Linked DNA regions of Azospirillum brasilense. The protein of the gene in region 2 interacts with the protein of the main gene of each other region in a pairwise test. Links are inferred from orthologs where the notes say so. Each region holds a gene or a part of one and is shown on either strand. Other genes may lie near its edges.

Region 1 (7,645 bases), 140 kb from region 2 along the record:
GATGGACGAACGGCGCGACATGGCTCTGGCCATCAAGTCCTGCCTCGACAGCCTTATGGACGACGCGACGAAGTGCGATCTGGACGATCTGGCGCGCTTCATCAGCCTGGCCGCCATGGCGGCGGAGGAGGCGGCCATGGCCTTCGATCCGAAAGCGGCGCAGTTGAAGGCCCTGATGTCCGGCGGCGCCGGCCATTGCTGATCGCCTGAACGTTGATCGCCCGAGCCGGCGCGGGAACGCCGGAAACCTCGGGCTTGCAAGAAATAATCGGACTGGAAAAGGAAAAGCCGCCCCCGACAGGGCGGCTTTCCTGTGTCCGGAGCCGTCCGGAAGCGCTCTACAGGATCTCCGCAGCGCGAATCGCCCGGTCGAGCAGGGCCAGCGTGTCGGCGCAGGACTCGTCCCCGTCCATGACCATGGGCAGGCGGTAGCTGAACATGGCGGCCGCCGCCTTGCCGTCCCGCTCCGTCCCGACCAGCCAGAGGTAATGGGCGTCGGTGCCGCCGTCCTCCTCCGTCATCATCACCGCCTGGGCCAGCACGCCCTCGTCGCCCCAGGGCTCGACGATCCGGTCACTGGCCCGCGGGTCGTCGGGGCGCACGAAGCGCAACGCCATCTCGCGCAGCACCGCCACGGCGCCGTCCGGCCCATCCTTGGGCGCCACCCGGTCGGTGACCAGCCGCAGCACGCCCCCCGCCGGGGCCGGCGGGTGGAAGGCGGCCACGGCGTGGCCCTCATGCTCCTCCACCTCCGGGCGCCAACCGTCCGGCAGCCGGAACCGCACCAGCCCTTCCCATTCCACGCTGTGGCCCGCACCGTTGCCCACGCTGTGGCCGTCCTGTCCGCCCGTCACGGCATCCTCCCCTGATCCTGTGCCCCTGATCCTGTGTCGGCACTTTAGGCCGAAGCGCCGGCGAATCCAGCCTTGATCGCGGCCCGCATAGCCACCATGGTCCAGCGATGATCGTTTCCGCCAGCTACAAGACGGACATCCCCGCCTTCTACGGACGCTGGTTCCTGAACCGGCTGGAGGCCGGATACTGCCGCATGGTCAACCCCTATGGCGGCCAGACCTACCGGATCGGCCTGACCCGCGCGGAGGTCGACGGCTTCGTCTTCTGGACGAAGAATCTCGGCCCCTTCCTGCCGGCGCTGGAGGAGGTGTCGAGGCGCGGCTTTCCCTTCGTCGTCCAGTACAGCGTCACCGGCCTGCCCGCCGCGCTGGAGCGCTCCGTCCCCGACGCGGAGCGCGCAGTGGAACACATGACCCGGCTGCGCGACCGCTGGGGCCCGCGCGCCGCCGTCTGGCGCTACGACCCCATCGTGAAAACAGAGGCCATGCCGCCGTCCTGGCACCGCGAGACCTTCGCCCGGCTGGCTGGCCGGATGCGCGGCCTGACCGACGAGGCGGTGGTGTCCTTCCTCCAGCCCTACCGCAAGACGGCGCGCAACCTGGACGCCGCCGGTGTGCCATGGCGCGACCCGGACGCGGAGGAGAAGCGCGCCCTGCTGGCCGATCTGGCCGGCATCGCCGCGGAGCACGGCATGGCTCTGACGCTGTGCACCCAGCCGGAACTGGCCGGTGTTCCCGGCACGGCGCCGGCCCGCTGCGTCGACGCGCAACGGCTGTCCGACGTCGCCGGGCGGCCTGTCGCGGCCAGGGAGAAGGGCAACCGCCCCGGCTGCCTGTGCGCGGAAAGCCGCGACATCGGGGATTACGACACCTGCCCGCACGGCTGCGTCTACTGTTATGCCGTCGCCAACCGCGCCACGGCGCAACGGCGCTTCGCCGCCCACGACCCAGCGGGGGAATTCCTGTTCCCAAGGGCGCCGGCCACGTCGTGACGCCTGGGTGAAACAGTGTTTGATTGATCCCACCCTCTCCTTGATCTTCCGGGGATTGATTTATTTATATTTATCCGCCTATATCGTTATGCTTATCAAGCACAACCAAGTATGACTATGGTGTGAATTATAGATCAAATCTTATGACCGCTCATAAATTCCAGATTTTTGGAATTCTATTAATTCACACAACAACATTAGTGCTTTTTTTATACCCCTATGGACAATCCGGATTACATTGACAGAATGTGGCATCAAGCAACGTTCACAGGGAGCTTTGGCCATGTTCGGCATGTTCACAAAAGACGCGACGATCGCGGCCAAGGTGACGGCAATCAATGCCATGCGTGCGAATGTCATGATCGCCGACAATGACCTGACGATTGTCTATATCAATCCGTCTGTTACCGCTCTGCTTCGTGATGCCGAAGAGGATCTGCGCAAGGAGTTGCCGCGCTTCAACGTGAACACCCTGGTCGGCAGCAAGATCGACGTCTTTCACAAGAATCCGACACACCAGCAGCGCATGCTGAGCGTCCTGACCCGCCCGCACGGCGCCACCATCCGGGTCGGCAACCACCAGTTCGACCTTCTGGTGTCTCCGCTCATGGAATACGGCAAGCGCATCGGCTTCGTCGTGGAATGGGCCGACGCCAAGGAGCGGCTGATGAATCTGAACTACGCGTCCCAGATCACGGCGATCCAGCGTTCTCAGGCGGTGATCGAGTTCGATACGGACGGCGTCATCCTGTCCGCCAACGCGAATTTCCTGAAGCTGTTCGGCTACGATCTGTCCGAGGTGCAGGGCCGGCATCACAGCCAGTTCGTCGAGCCTGAACAACGGACAAGCCAGGAATACCGCAACTTCTGGGAGTCCCTGCGGCGCGGGCAGTATATGGCCGGCCAGCACCGCCGCGTCGCCAAGGGTGGCCGGCAGCTTTGGATCGAGGGGTCCTACAACCCGATCCTCGACGCGGCCGGCAAGGTCGTGAAGATCATGAAGATCGCCTCGGACGTCAGCGCGCAGATCAATCTGCTGGGGGACCTCAAGTCCCTTATCGACGAGAATTTCGGCGAGATCGACCGGGCCATGGATCAGTCCTCCGCGCAGGTGCAATCCGCGGCCGTGGCAGCGGACCAGACCTCCGCCAACGTGCAGACGGTCGCCGCCAGCGCCGAGGAGTTGGCGGCCTCCATCGCCGAAATCTCGCAGAGCATGGCGAATTCGCGCAGCGCCGCCGACACCGTCTACGACAAGGCGAACGCGGTCGGCGCCAACGCCGGGCGCCTGACCGACGCCGCCCAGTCGATGAACAGCATCGTCGGGCTGATCCAGAACATCGCCAGCCAGATCAATCTTCTGGCGCTGAACGCGACGATCGAGGCGGCGCGCGCCGGCGAGGCGGGCAAGGGCTTCGCCGTCGTGGCGCAGGAGGTCAAGAACCTCGCCAACCAGGCCGCCAAGGCCACGGATCAGATCACCCGCGAGATCGACATGATCCAGGCGACCTCCGCCGAGGTTGCCGGATCGCTGGACAGCATCCGCAGCGGCATCGAGAGCGTGCGCTCCTTCGTCACCGCCACCGCCGCCGCCGTCGAGGAGCAGAGCAGCGTGACCCAGAGCGTGTCCGGCAACATGCAGAGCGCCGCGACCGCCGTCCAGACCGCCTCGGCGAACATCGCCGGGATCTCCACCGCGGTCGCCCAGATGTCCCAGGCGGTCGAGCGGACGCGCAGCGCCGCCGTCGTGCTGGTGCGGTGACCGGCGCCAGCACCGGGTTACGGGTTACGGGCAGACCTTCTTCACGGTCTCGACCAGCTTGTCCGGGTTGAAGGGCTTGACCAGCCAGCCGGTGGCCCCGGCCTCGCGGCCGGCGGTCTTCTTGGCGGGATCGGCCTCGGTGGTCAGCAGCAGCACGGGGGTCGCGCGGTTGAGCGCGCTGCCGCGGATGGCCCGGGTCAGGGCCAGACCGTCCATGCCCGGCATGTTCAGGTCGGTGATGATGCAGTCGAACTTCTGCCGGTTGACCTCCGCCAGACCGGCGGTGCCGTCCGCCGCCTCGGTGACGCCGTAGCCGGCGTTGCGCAGCGTGAAGGCGACCATGTCGCGGATGGTCTTGGAGTCGTCGACGGTCAGAATGGTCTTGGCCACGGGTCCGGTTCCCTGAATGAGCGGCCGCCCGGAACGGGCAATTCACGGGGCGCCGCGAGACTCCCCGACGCGAATCGGGGCCCCGATGCGAATAGGCGAAGGACCAGCCCGGCGCAAGCCCTTCGGTACGCAAAGGATCGCGGGCGGACACTCATCCGGAGACTGCCGGACAAAAAAAGCGGCGCGGCGGGCCATGCCGCCGCGCCGCCGCAAGAGACGTGCCGCCCGCCGTCCGGAAGGCGGCTGGTCCATCCCTCCAGAGGAGGGTCGGGCTATTCGTCCAAAGGACGGTCAGGCTTTCGTATCGACGTGCTGGCCGCCCATTTCGTGAGGACCGGCCTTGGCGACGCCCACCATGGCCTCGCGCAGCAGGCGGCCGTGGATGGTGTAGCCGGGCTGGAGCACCTGCACGACCGTGCCGGCCGGCTTGCCGGTGTTCTCGATCTCGAACATCACCTGATGGAAGTTCGGGTCGAACAGTTCGCCGGTCGGGTCGATCTTCTTGATGCCCGCACGCTCGAAGGCGGAGATGAGCTGGCGCTCCGTCGCCTCCACGCCCACGGAGAGGCCCTTCAGCACCTCGTCGTTCTCGCGGCCCTCGGCGGGGACGGCCTCCAGCGCGCGGCGCAGGTTGTCGGCCACCGTCACCAGCTCCTTGGCGAAGCTGGACACGGCGAACTTGCTGGCGTCCTCGCGGTCGCGCTGGGCGCGGCGGCGGGTGTTCTCCACCTCGGCCATCTGGCGCAGGAGCTGGTCCTTCAGGCTGGCGACCTCGGCCTCAAGCTGGGCCACGCGATCCCCGGCACCGGCGTCCGCGGCCTTGTCCTGGGCGGCCTTGTCCTGGACGGCTTCGGTCTGCTCCATCTCGGCTTCGGCGGGCTTGTTCTGCTCTTCGCTCATGGCTCTCTCGTTGTCGTCTTGGGTCGTCGTCTGGTGGGGGATGGGTGAAGCATTGCCAAGATCGTCACCCGACAGGGCGTCACCCGACAAGGCGGCTGATGACCTTGGCTGTATAATCCACAAGCGGGATGATCCGGGCATAATTGATGCGGGTCGGGCCGATCACGCCGATGGCGCCGATCACCTGCTCGCGGCTGTTCTGGAACGGCGAGATGATGAGCGAACAGCCGGAATGGCCGAACAGCACATTCTCCGCGCCGATGAAGATCTGCACCCCGTCGCCCTTCCCGGTGGCGTCGAGCAGGCGCAGCATGGTCTCCTTGGTCTCCAGCGCCTCGAACAGGGCGCGCACGCGCTCCAGGTCCGACAGGGCGGTGACGTCCTCCAGCAGCTTCGCCTGGCCGCGCACGATCAACTGGCCGCTGTTCTGCCCGCCGCTGCCTGCCCAGGTGGCGAGACCGGCGGAGACCACGCGCTGCGACAATTCGTCCAGCTCAGTCTTCTGGTCCTCGATCTCGCGCAGCACGGCCTGCCGCGCCTCGTCCAGCGTGCGGCCCACCAGCTTCGCGCTGAGGAAGTTCGACACCATCTGCAGCGTCGCGGCGGGCACGCCGACCGGAACCTCGATGACGCGGTTCTCGACCAGCCCGTCCTCGTTGACCAGCACGACCAGCGCCCGGCCGGGGGCCAGCGACACGAACTCGATGTGCTTCAGCGGCCGGTCGGTCTTCGGCGCCACCACCAGCCCGGCGCAGTGCGACAGGCCGGACAGCAGGGTGGACGCCTCGCCCAGCACGTCCTGCAGCGACCGCCCGGAGGAGGCGCATTTGGCCTCGATGGAGCCGCGTTCGTCCTCGCTCAGGCTGCCGATCTCCAGCAGGCCGTTGACGAACAGGCGCAGCCCCGCCTCGGTCGGGATGCGGCCGGCGGAGGTGTGGGGGGCGTAGAGCAGCCCCTGCTCCTCCAGGTCGGCCATGACGTTGCGGATGGTCGCGGGCGACAGGGCCATGCCGAGCCTCCGCGAGATCGTGCGCGAGCCCACCGGCTCGCCGGTCGCCACATAGGCGTCGACGATCAGCCGGAAGATCTCGCGGGACCGTTGGTTCAGCTCGGTGATCATGGCGGGGCGGGGACCGGACGATGCTGTTGGGGCGCGGATAAGGGGCGTCCCGAATTTAGGCAGGTGTCCGCTCCGAATCAACGTGCGCCCCGGTTGCGCGCTGGACGGCGGGGGCGGCGGACGCTAGCTTGCCGCCGATTTCAACAGATTCGCGGATCATGCCCGATGCGTCCCTCCGGCCGCGCCCACGACCAGTTGCGCACCATTTCCCTTGAGCCCCATTTCAGCAAGCACGCCGAGGGGTCCTGCCTGGTGCGGTTCGGCGACACGCACGTCCTGTGCACCGCCAGCGTGGACGAGGGCGTTCCGCGCTTCCTGAAGAACACCGGCCTCGGCTGGGTCACCGCCGAATACGGCATGCTGCCGCGCTCCACCCACAGCCGCACCGACCGCGAGGCCGCCAAGGGCAAGCAGTCGGGCCGCACCCAGGAGATCCAGCGCCTGATCGGCCGTGCGCTGCGCGCCGTCACCGACCGCGCCGCCATGGGCGAGAAGCAGATCAAGATCGACTGCGACGTCATCCAGGCCGACGGCGGCACCCGCACCGCCGCCATCACCGGCAGCTTCGTCGCCCTGCATCTGGCCTTCCAGCATCTGATGCAGATCGGCGCGCTCAAGACCATGCCGCTGACCGACCATGTGGCCGCCGTCTCCTGCGGCATCTACAAGAACACCAGCGTGCTGGACCTCGACTACGCCGAGGATTCGACCGCGCAGGCCGACGCCAACTTCGTGCTGACCGGCCAGGGGGGCATCGTCGAGGTGCAGGGCACCGCCGAGGAGCGCCCCTTCAGCGAGCCGCAGTTCATGGAGCTGCTGGCGCTGGCCCGCAAGGGCATCGACGAGCTGGTGGCCTTGCAGAAGGCGGCGATCGCGGTGAAGTAAAGGCGCGGTTGCGCATTGCCCCCACCCTGACCCTCCCCCGCTGTCGCAGGGGAGGGGAAATCGGCCCTCCCCTGCGACAGCGGGGGAGGGAGGGACCCGCGAAGCGGGAGGGTGGGGGCAACGGTTTGTGACAGAAGGAACTCCCCCATGACCACGCCTCCCCGCCGCTTCACGGGCGGCACGCTGGTGATCGCCAGCCACAACAAGGGCAAGGTCCGCGAGATCGCGGCGCTGCTCGGCCCCTATGCCGCCTCCTTCGTGTCCGCGGGCGAACTTGGCCTGCCGGAGCCGGAGGAGACGGGCACCACCTTCATTGCGAACGCCGAGCTGAAGGCCCTGGCCGCCGCCAAGGCGGGGCATGTCGCGCTGGCCGACGACAGCGGGATGGTGGTGCCGGCGCTGAACGGCGACCCCGGCATCTACTCCGCCCGCTGGGCCGGTCCGGAAAAGGACTTCCAGATGGCCATGGGCAAGGTCGAGGACGGGCTGAAGGGCCAGACCGACCGCAGCGCCTGGTTCGTCTGCGCCCTGTCGCTCGCCTGGCCGGACGGCCATGTCGAGACGGTGGAAGGCCGCTGCCCCGGCACGCTGGTCTGGCCGCCGCGCGGCGCGCATGGTTTCGGTTACGATCCGATGTTCAAACCGGACGGCCACGACATCACCTTCGGCGAGATGGACCCGGCCCGGAAGCATGAGATGAGCCACCGGGCCGACGCCTTCCGCCAGCTTGTCGAGCGATGCT
Region 2 (7,888 bases):
AGTCCATGGCGCCGAAGGAATGGCAGTTGCGGCATTCCTGGCTGTCGGTGGCGCGCATGCGGTCCCATTCGCGGCGCGCCAGCGTGTGGCGCTTGGCCTCGAACTTCTCCTTGGTGTCGATGGAGCCGATGAGCCAGTGGTACAGCTCGCCGGAGGCCTGCACCTTGCGGATCACCTTGTGCGTCCAGTCGCGCGGGACGTGGCAGTCGGCGCAGGTCGCCCTTACGCCCGAGGCGTTCTGGTAGTGCGGCGAGGACTTGTACTCGACATACACGTTGTCGCGCATCTCGTGGCAGGAGATGCAGAACTCCAGGCTGTTGGTCGCTTCCATCGCGGTGTTGAAGCCGCCCCAGCCGACCACCCCCACGACGACGCCCACCAGACCGGCCAGCGCGAGCGCCCCGAAGCCGCCCGCCGTCTTCCATCCCCACCGCATGTCGATACCCTGGACACTCTGGCAATCCTCAACCCTCTCCCCTCCGGGGAGAGGGTGCCCGCGAAGCGGGCGGTGAGGGGGTTGCGCGTTTCCGGCACGTCCGGCACAAGCGCACCCCCCTCACCCTAACCCTCTCCCCGGAGGGGAGAGGGAATACCCCCCAACCCGTCAGTCGAAGGGATGCGGCTTCGGCGTCTTGTCCGTGGACGGCGGCAGGATCGGCAGAGCGAAGCTCGGCTGGTCACCGGTCAGCGTCTTCAGGAAGGCGACGATCTTGGCGTTCTCGTCGGGCGAGAACTTCTTGCCCAACTGGATGCGGCCCATGACGTCCACGGCGTCGGACAGCGTCGCGGCCTCGCCGTCGTGGAAGTAGGGGTAGGTCAGCGCGACGTTGCGCAGCGTCGGAACCTTGAAGTTGAAGCGGTCGGCCTCCTCCTTGGTCACCGCGATGCGGCCCTCGGCGGGGTTGTTGGTCTTGTAGGGCTCGACGACGCCCATCTTCTGGAAGGTGTTGCCGCCGACGGCCGAACCGTTGTGGCAGGCGGTGCAGCCCGAGTCCTTGAACAGCTCGTAGCCTTCCAGCTCGACGGTGGTGAGGGCCTTCTTGTCGCCCTTCAGCCACTGATCGAAGCGGGAGTTCGGCGTGACCAGCGTCTCCTCGAAGGCGGCGATGGCCTTGGTCACTTCCTCGATGGTGATCGTGGTTTCACCGAAGACCTCGGCGAATTCCTTCTGGTATTCGGGGATGGAGCGCAGCACCTCGACCGCCAGGGCGTGGGTGGAGCCCATCTCGCCGGGGTTGGCGATCGGGCCGCCGGCCTGCTCCTGCAACGTCAGGGCGCGGCCGTCCCAGAACTGCGCCACGTTCAGGCTGGAGTTCAGAACGGTCGGCGAGTTGATCGGGCCCTGCTGCCAGTTGTGGCCGACGGAGGTCTTCAGGTTGTCGGTGCCGCCCATGGACAGGTTGTGGCACGAGTTGCAGGAGATGAAGCCGGACTTGGACAGCCGGGGATCGAAGTACAGCTTCTTGCCAAGTTCAACCAATCCGGGATTGGTGACCTTCGCCGGCTCGATCGGCGAAATCGGTTCGTCGGCGGCGAACGCCGGCACGCCGAAGGTGGCGACGGAGGCCGCCAGCATGGCCGCGAACGACACGGCAGCACGCATGGACATCGCACTTCTCCCTTATCGAAGTTCTAATATTTTGGCTAATGCCTTGATGCAAAATGACAGTGGCACGCCCCGCTCTGGTGATACCAGTGACAGGCGTGTCGCGCGGCAACTTGCCGCATGTCCGTACACGAATTGTGACTACTCAAAACAGTCATCGGTGCGGGCATGAAAAAGGGGCGGCGGGACAACCCGCCGCCCCATCGGGACGTCAACCGATTGATGATCTTAGGTTGTGCCTAATCGGCAGCGGCTTGGCTGGCCATGCCGCCTTGCGCGCCGGACGGCATGCCCTTCACCACCTCGTCCGCCGTGGCGCGGTGGACCTTCACGGAGCCGGTCCACTGGCCCCAGGCCTTCGGGTCGATGGTGTCGCCGTTCCTGCCCAGCGCCTTCAGCCGCTTCTGGTCCTCGTCGGTCAGCACCTGCTTGGGCAGGGAGGCCAAGCCGGCGACGTCGGCGGCGGTCATGCCCAGCATGCCGGCCACCCGGCTGCCGTAGTCGTCATGGATCAGGAAGAAGTGCCAGAGCATCCGCTCCTGGACGTCGCGTTCGCACTGGCCGAGCAGGGTGCCCATGTTCAGGACCAGATCGTCGCGCTCCCAGTCCATCATGGTGCAGTAGCGGGCGCGCGGCTGGACGTAGTCGTTGCGGCGCTCGATCACGCTGCGGGTCAGGCGGCCGTGGATCTCCGGCGGGTTGTTCGGCTCCTCCCGCTGGGCCTCGGTCAGGCCGTTGTGGATGGACGGCTCGAAATTGACGTGTGGGTTCTGCCCCGGGGCCAGATCGCGCTGGTAGGACATTTGCCCACCCGACAGGTTGGTGGCGACCGCCGCGTTCTTGGCTTGGTTGATCGGCAACTGCTGATAGTTGGGGCCGACCCGGTAGCGCTGCGTGTCGGAGTAGGAGAAGGTCCGCCCGACCAGCATCTTGTCGTCGGAGAAGTCCAGCCCGTCGACCAGGACGCCGGTGCCCATGGCGATCTGTTCGTTCTCGTTGAAGAAGTCCTCGACGTTGCGGTTCAGCGTCATCACGCCGACGTGGCGCAGCGGGAAGTCCGACTCCGGCCAGACCTTGGTGTCGTCCAGCGGGTCCCACTCAAGCTCGGGATGATCGTGATCCTCCATGACCTGGACATACAGATCCCACTGCGGGTGGTCGCCCCGGTCGATGGCCTCATAGAGGTCCTTGGAGGCGGAGCCGAGATCCTGCCCCTGCACCTTCGCCGCCTCTTCCGCCGTCAGGGAGGCGACGCCGCAGCGCGGGTGGAAGTGGTACTTGACCAACACCGTGTCGCCGTTGGCGTTCACCATCTTGTAGGTGTTCACGCCGAAGCCTTCCATGTGCCGGTAGTTGGCCGGAATCCCGCGCGGGCTGAACAGATGCGTCAGCATGTGCATGGATTCGGGCGTCTGGCTCATGAAGTCGAAGATGCGGTTCGGCTCCTGGCGGAAGGTCACCGGATCGGGCTTCAGCGAGTGGATGACGTCGGGGAACTTGATGGCGTCGCGGATGAAGAAGACCGGCAGGTTGTTGCCGACGAGATCCCAGTTGCCGTCCTCGGTGTAGAACTTCACCGCGAAGCCGCGCGGGTCGCGGGCCACCTCCGACGAATCGCGCCCGCCGATGACGGTGGAGAAGCGGATGGCCAGCGGGGTCTTCTTGCCGGCCTGCCCGAACAGCTTGGCACGGGTGTATTTGGACGCCGGCTCGTCGCCGATCTTGCCCGTCGCCTCGAATTCCCCGTAGCAGACGAAGCCGCGGGCGTGAACCACGCGCTCCGGAATGCGCTCGCGGTCGAAGTGGGAGATCTTCTCCAGGAACTGGTAGTTCTCCAGCGTCGCCGGGCCGCGCGCTCCCACGGTGCGCTGGGATTGGTTGTTGGTGATCGGGTGGCCCTGACGGTTGGTCAGAGTCTTCGATTGGTCAGCCATCGCTTTCTCCCTGAACAGCAAGCCGTGCCGGCGCACCTCTGGGGCGTCCGGTTGGGAGGTCAACGTCCCCAGTTTGGAACCGTTCCAATCCAAAACGCCGGCCGGCGGCACCCTGTCCGTCAGGGAGATGCCCAAACGGAAAAGGGCGGCCCCGAGGGACCGCCCTTTCCGCAAACGTCGTGGATGACGTGAGCTATTAGAAGCCCATGCCGCCCATGTCGTCCATGCCACCCGGCATGCCGGCCGGAGCAGCCTTCTTCTCCGGCTTCTCGGCGATCATCGCCTCGGTGGTGATCAGCAGGCCGGCGATCGAGGCCGCGTCCTGCAGGGCGGTGCGAACCACCTTCACCGGGTCGATGATGCCGGCGGCGACCAGATCGGTGAACTCACCCTTCTGGGCGTCGTAGCCGAAGTTGGCGTCGTTCTGGTCCAGCAGCTTGCCGACCACGATCGAACCGTCGGTGCCCGCGTTGTAGGCGATCTGACGGACCGGGGCCTGCAGGGCGCGGCGGATGATCTCGATGCCGACGCGCTGCTCGTCGTTGATCGGCTTCAGGGCGTCGAGGGCCTTGGTGGCGTACAGCAGGGCGGTGCCACCGCCGGCGACGACACCCTCTTCCACCGCGGCGCGGGTGGCGTGCATGGCGTCGTCAACGCGATCCTTGCGCTCCTTCACCTCGACCTCGGTGGCGCCGCCGACGCGGATGACGGCAACGCCGCCAGCCAGCTTCGCCAGACGCTCCTGCAGCTTCTCGCGGTCGTAGTCCGAGGTGGTCTCCTCGATCTGCGCCTTGATCTGGCCGATGCGGGCCTGGATGTCCTCGGCCGAGCCGGCGCCGTCGACGATGGTGGTGTTCTCCTTGGAGATCACGACCTTCTTGGCGGTGCCCAGCATGTCGATGGTGACGTTCTCGAGCTTGATGCCGAGATCCTCGGAGATGACCTGGCCGCCGGTCAGGATGGCCATGTCCTCCAGCATCGCCTTGCGGCGGTCACCGAAGCCCGGGGCCTTGACGGCGGCAACCTTCAGGCCGCCACGCAGCTTGTTCACGACCAGGGTCGCCAGGGCCTCGCCCTCGACGTCCTCGGCGATGATCAGCAGCGGACGCGAGGACTGCACGACGGCCTCGAGGACCGGCAGCAGGGCCTGCAGACCCGACAGCTTCTTCTCGTGGAGCAGGATGAACGGGCTCTCGAGGTCCGCGATCATCTTGTCGGCGTTGGTGATGAAGTACGGCGACAGGTAGCCGCGGTCGAACTGCATGCCCTCGACGACGTCCAGCTCGGTCTCGAGGCTCTTGGCCTCTTCCACCGTGATGACGCCCTCGTTGCCGACCTTCTCCATGGCCTGGGCGATCATCTTGCCGATCTCGCCTTCGCCGTTGGCGGAGATGGTGCCGACCTGGGCGATCTCGTCGTTGGTCGTGACCTTCTTGGCGCGGCCACGGATGTCGTTCACGACGGTCTCGACGGCGAGGTCGATGCCGCGCTTCAGGTCCATCGGGTTCATGCCGGCGGCCACCGACTTCACGCCCTCGCGGACGATGGCCTGGGCCAGAACGGTCGCCGTGGTGGTGCCGTCGCCGGCCAGGTCGTTCGTCTTCGACGCGACCTCACGCACCATCTGGGCGCCCATGTTCTCGAACTTGTCCGACAGCTCGATTTCCTTGGCGACCGAGACGCCGTCCTTGGTGATGCGCGGAGCGCCGAAGGACTTCTCGATCACGACGTTGCGGCCCTTCGGACCCAGCGTCACCTTCACGGCGTCGGCGAGGATGTCCACACCGCGCAGCATCTTCTCACGCGCGGCGGCGGAGAACTTAACTTCCTTGGCAGCCATTGCTCACTTCCTTGAAATTCGGGGGGTTGGATCGCTCAGCGCGGGCGGAGGCTCAGGCCTCGACGACGCCCATGATGTCGGATTCCTTCATGATGAGGAAATCCTCGCCCTCGATCTTCACCTCGGTGCCCGACCACTTGCCGAACAGGATGCGGTCGCCGGCCTTCACGTCGAGCGCAACGACCTTGCCGCTCTCGTCACGGGCGCCCGGACCCACCGCGACGACCTGGCCCTCCTGGGGCTTTTCCTTCGCGGTGTCGGGGATGATGATCCCGCCCTTGGTCTTGGTGTCGGACTCCAGACGCTTGACGACGACGCGGTCGTGCAGCGGACGGAACTTCATGGGGATGCCTCCAGGATCAAGGCTTATTGAAAGGATTGGCGCCGGGCTCGGGGCTGTTAGCACTCTCCCCCGGCGAGTGCCAGACAGCTAATCGAGCTGCGGTTTTGATTCAAGAGGGTCGTTGCGGCAATCGGTGCGATTCCTGGCAGCAGTCGCCCCTCCTTGCTGCTAATGCATTGAAATAGCAGAAAAATTTTTGTTGCCCGCCGCAGCCGCGAACGGCACACTTTCACAAAAGAATCATCAGGACGCAGCGGAAGGACGCCACCGGTTCCACCATCACGGAGGCAGAGCATGGGCAGTCTGGGGCTTCAGCTTCGCGATTACCGCCTGACCACGGCGGAGATTCTGTACCACATGCCGGACCACCCGCACCTGCTGCAGAGCTATCTCTGGCAGGAATTGGACCTCGCGCCCGGCTACCCGGTGCTGCGCCGGTTCCTGGATTTCTGGCAGGCCAACCTGGACGGCAAGCTGCATTCGGTGAAGCTGGCGACCCACCGCCTGATCACACCGGGCGAGGCCCGCGCGGTGGCCGCGGAATTCCGCTGGACCTGACGCCCCACACCCCAGAAACGCGGGAAAATGTGAAAAAATAAACCATTATTAAGAGTATAACTCTTTCGATACCCTTTCCTCAGCACGAACCGTCCGTGCCGATGCACGTCCACGACAAGCTGGGGAATGACGAACATGACGACGCCGGTCTGCCAAGAAGCGGTCAACCTCGTGAAGCATTTCGAGGGGCTTTACCTCAACGCCTACCTGTGCCCGGCGGGGGTGCCGACCATCGGCTACGGCCACACCGCCGGGGTCGAACTGGGGCAGAGCATCACCTCCGCCCAGGCCGACAATTTCCTGCAGTCGGACCTGACCACCGCCGCCGCCCAGGTGGACAAGCTGGTCACCGTCGCGCTGAACCCCGACCAACGCGGCGCGCTGGCTTCCTTCGTGTTCAACCTGGGGGCCGGCAGCCTGCAGTGCTCGACTCTGCTGCGCCTGCTGAACCAGGGCGACTATGAGGGCGCCGCCGGCCAGTTCGGCCGCTGGGTCTACGCCACGGTCAACGGCGTCAAGACGCAGCTTCCGGGTCTGGTCAAGCGCCGCGCCGCCGAGGCCGACCTGTTCGAAAGCTCCACCACGCCGCTGCCCCAGGCGGCGGTCAGCACCGCCACGGGCGCGTGAACGCTCTTAATAACCCTCTCCCCCCTGGGGAGAGGGTGGCCCGGAGGGCCGGTGAGGGGGTTGTACGTGGCCGTTCGTCCGGCAAAAGCGCATCCCCCTCACCCTAACCCTCTCCCCAGAGGGGAGAGGGAAAGCATCTCCCCTTCACCCTTTCCGCTGGCCGGTCAGCCGCAGGCCGCGGTCGATCCATTGGGCGGTCAGCTTTTCCTGGACGGCGTTCTGGCGCAGCCGCTGGTTCAGGTTGGCGAAATCCACGCGGTCCAGGCTCTGGTCCTGGTTGAAGCAGGAGAAGACCACCGTCTCCGCGCCGGTCACCGGGTCGATGTGCCGTTGCAGGCACTGGGCGCAGATCTCCTTCATCATGCATTGCATGGGGGAGTTGATGGAGCCGATGGCGGCGTGGCCGGGCTTCAGGTGGTGCTTCAGCAGGCCGTGCCGGGCCGCCCCCACCGCCGCCATCATGCGGTCGGAGCCGATGGCGACGATGCGGTCCACCGTCTCCAGCGGAATATCCGCCGGCCCCAGCTCGCCCGCCGCGTAGGCGCGCATGGCCTCCACGATGTTCCCGACGAAACTCAGATCACCGGGCCGCGTCGGCGTGAAGCCCGGCGCCTCGTCGCAGCACCAGACGACGCGGTCGGCGGCGGCCTCGATCTGTTCGGTCTTGTAACGGTCCTCCATCCGCTTGTAGCCGGCGAAATAGACGACCCGGTTGCCGCGCGCCCGGCAGGCCTGCCCGATGGAGAAGAGCACGGCGTTGCCCAGCCCGCCGCCGACCAGCGCCACCGTCTCGCCCTCCGGGATCTCGGTCGGAGCGCCGGTCGGCCCCATCACCACCACCGGGTCGCCGGGCTTCAGCAGGGCGCAGAGGTCGGACGAGCCGCCCATCTCCAGGACGATCAGGGAGAGCAGCCCGGCCTCCTTGTCCACCCAGGCGCCGGTCAGGGCCAGCCCTTCCATGGCCAGCGTGGTCCGGCCGA

What was found.
Region 1: the proteins of groL (region 2) and grpE interact in binary tests that used the Escherichia coli proteins (3 or more experiments, as listed by UniProt). The link is inferred for Azospirillum brasilense from one-to-one orthologs.

The regions. Positions count from the first base shown.
Region 1 is NZ_CP012914.1:2,979,727-2,987,371, forward strand. What follows is about bases 3,095-5,819. They hold grpE (nucleotide exchange factor GrpE), read right to left. Parts: upstream 4,899-5,819; coding sequence 4,290-4,898; downstream 3,095-4,289. Other genes in these bases: AMK58_RS13770 (methyl-accepting chemotaxis protein), read left to right, coding at 3,095-3,608; AMK58_RS13775 (response regulator), read right to left, coding at 3,633-3,998; hrcA (heat-inducible transcriptional repressor HrcA), read right to left, coding at 4,978-5,819. Outside these bases: AMK58_RS13755 (hypothetical protein), read left to right, coding at 1-202; AMK58_RS13760 (hypothetical protein), read right to left, coding at 339-854; AMK58_RS13765 (DUF1848 domain-containing protein), read left to right, coding at 962-1,846; more of AMK58_RS13770, read left to right, coding at 2,130-3,094; more of hrcA, read right to left, coding at 5,820-6,018; rph (ribonuclease PH), read left to right, coding at 6,184-6,903; rdgB (RdgB/HAM1 family non-canonical purine NTP pyrophosphatase), read left to right, coding at 7,051-7,645; radical SAM family heme chaperone HemW, read left to right, coding at 7,641-7,645. UniProt on the Escherichia coli protein: Participates actively in the response to hyperosmotic and heat shock by preventing the aggregation of stress-denatured proteins, in association with DnaK and GrpE. It is the nucleotide exchange factor for DnaK and may function as a thermosensor.
Region 2 is NZ_CP012914.1:2,835,886-2,843,773, forward strand. The notes cover bases 3,059-6,026. They hold groL (chaperonin GroEL), read right to left. Parts: upstream 5,381-6,026; coding sequence 3,737-5,380; downstream 3,059-3,736. Other genes in these bases: AMK58_RS13180 (catalase), read right to left, coding at 3,059-3,540; groES (co-chaperone GroES), read right to left, coding at 5,433-5,723; AMK58_RS13195 (usg protein), read left to right, coding at 6,018-6,026. Also shown: AMK58_RS13170 (NapC/NirT family cytochrome c), read right to left, coding at 1-436; AMK58_RS13175 (cytochrome-c peroxidase), read right to left, coding at 605-1,609; more of AMK58_RS13180, read right to left, coding at 1,846-3,058; more of AMK58_RS13195, read left to right, coding at 6,027-6,281; AMK58_RS13200 (lysozyme), read left to right, coding at 6,417-6,908; AMK58_RS13205 (hypothetical protein), read right to left, coding at 7,053-7,888.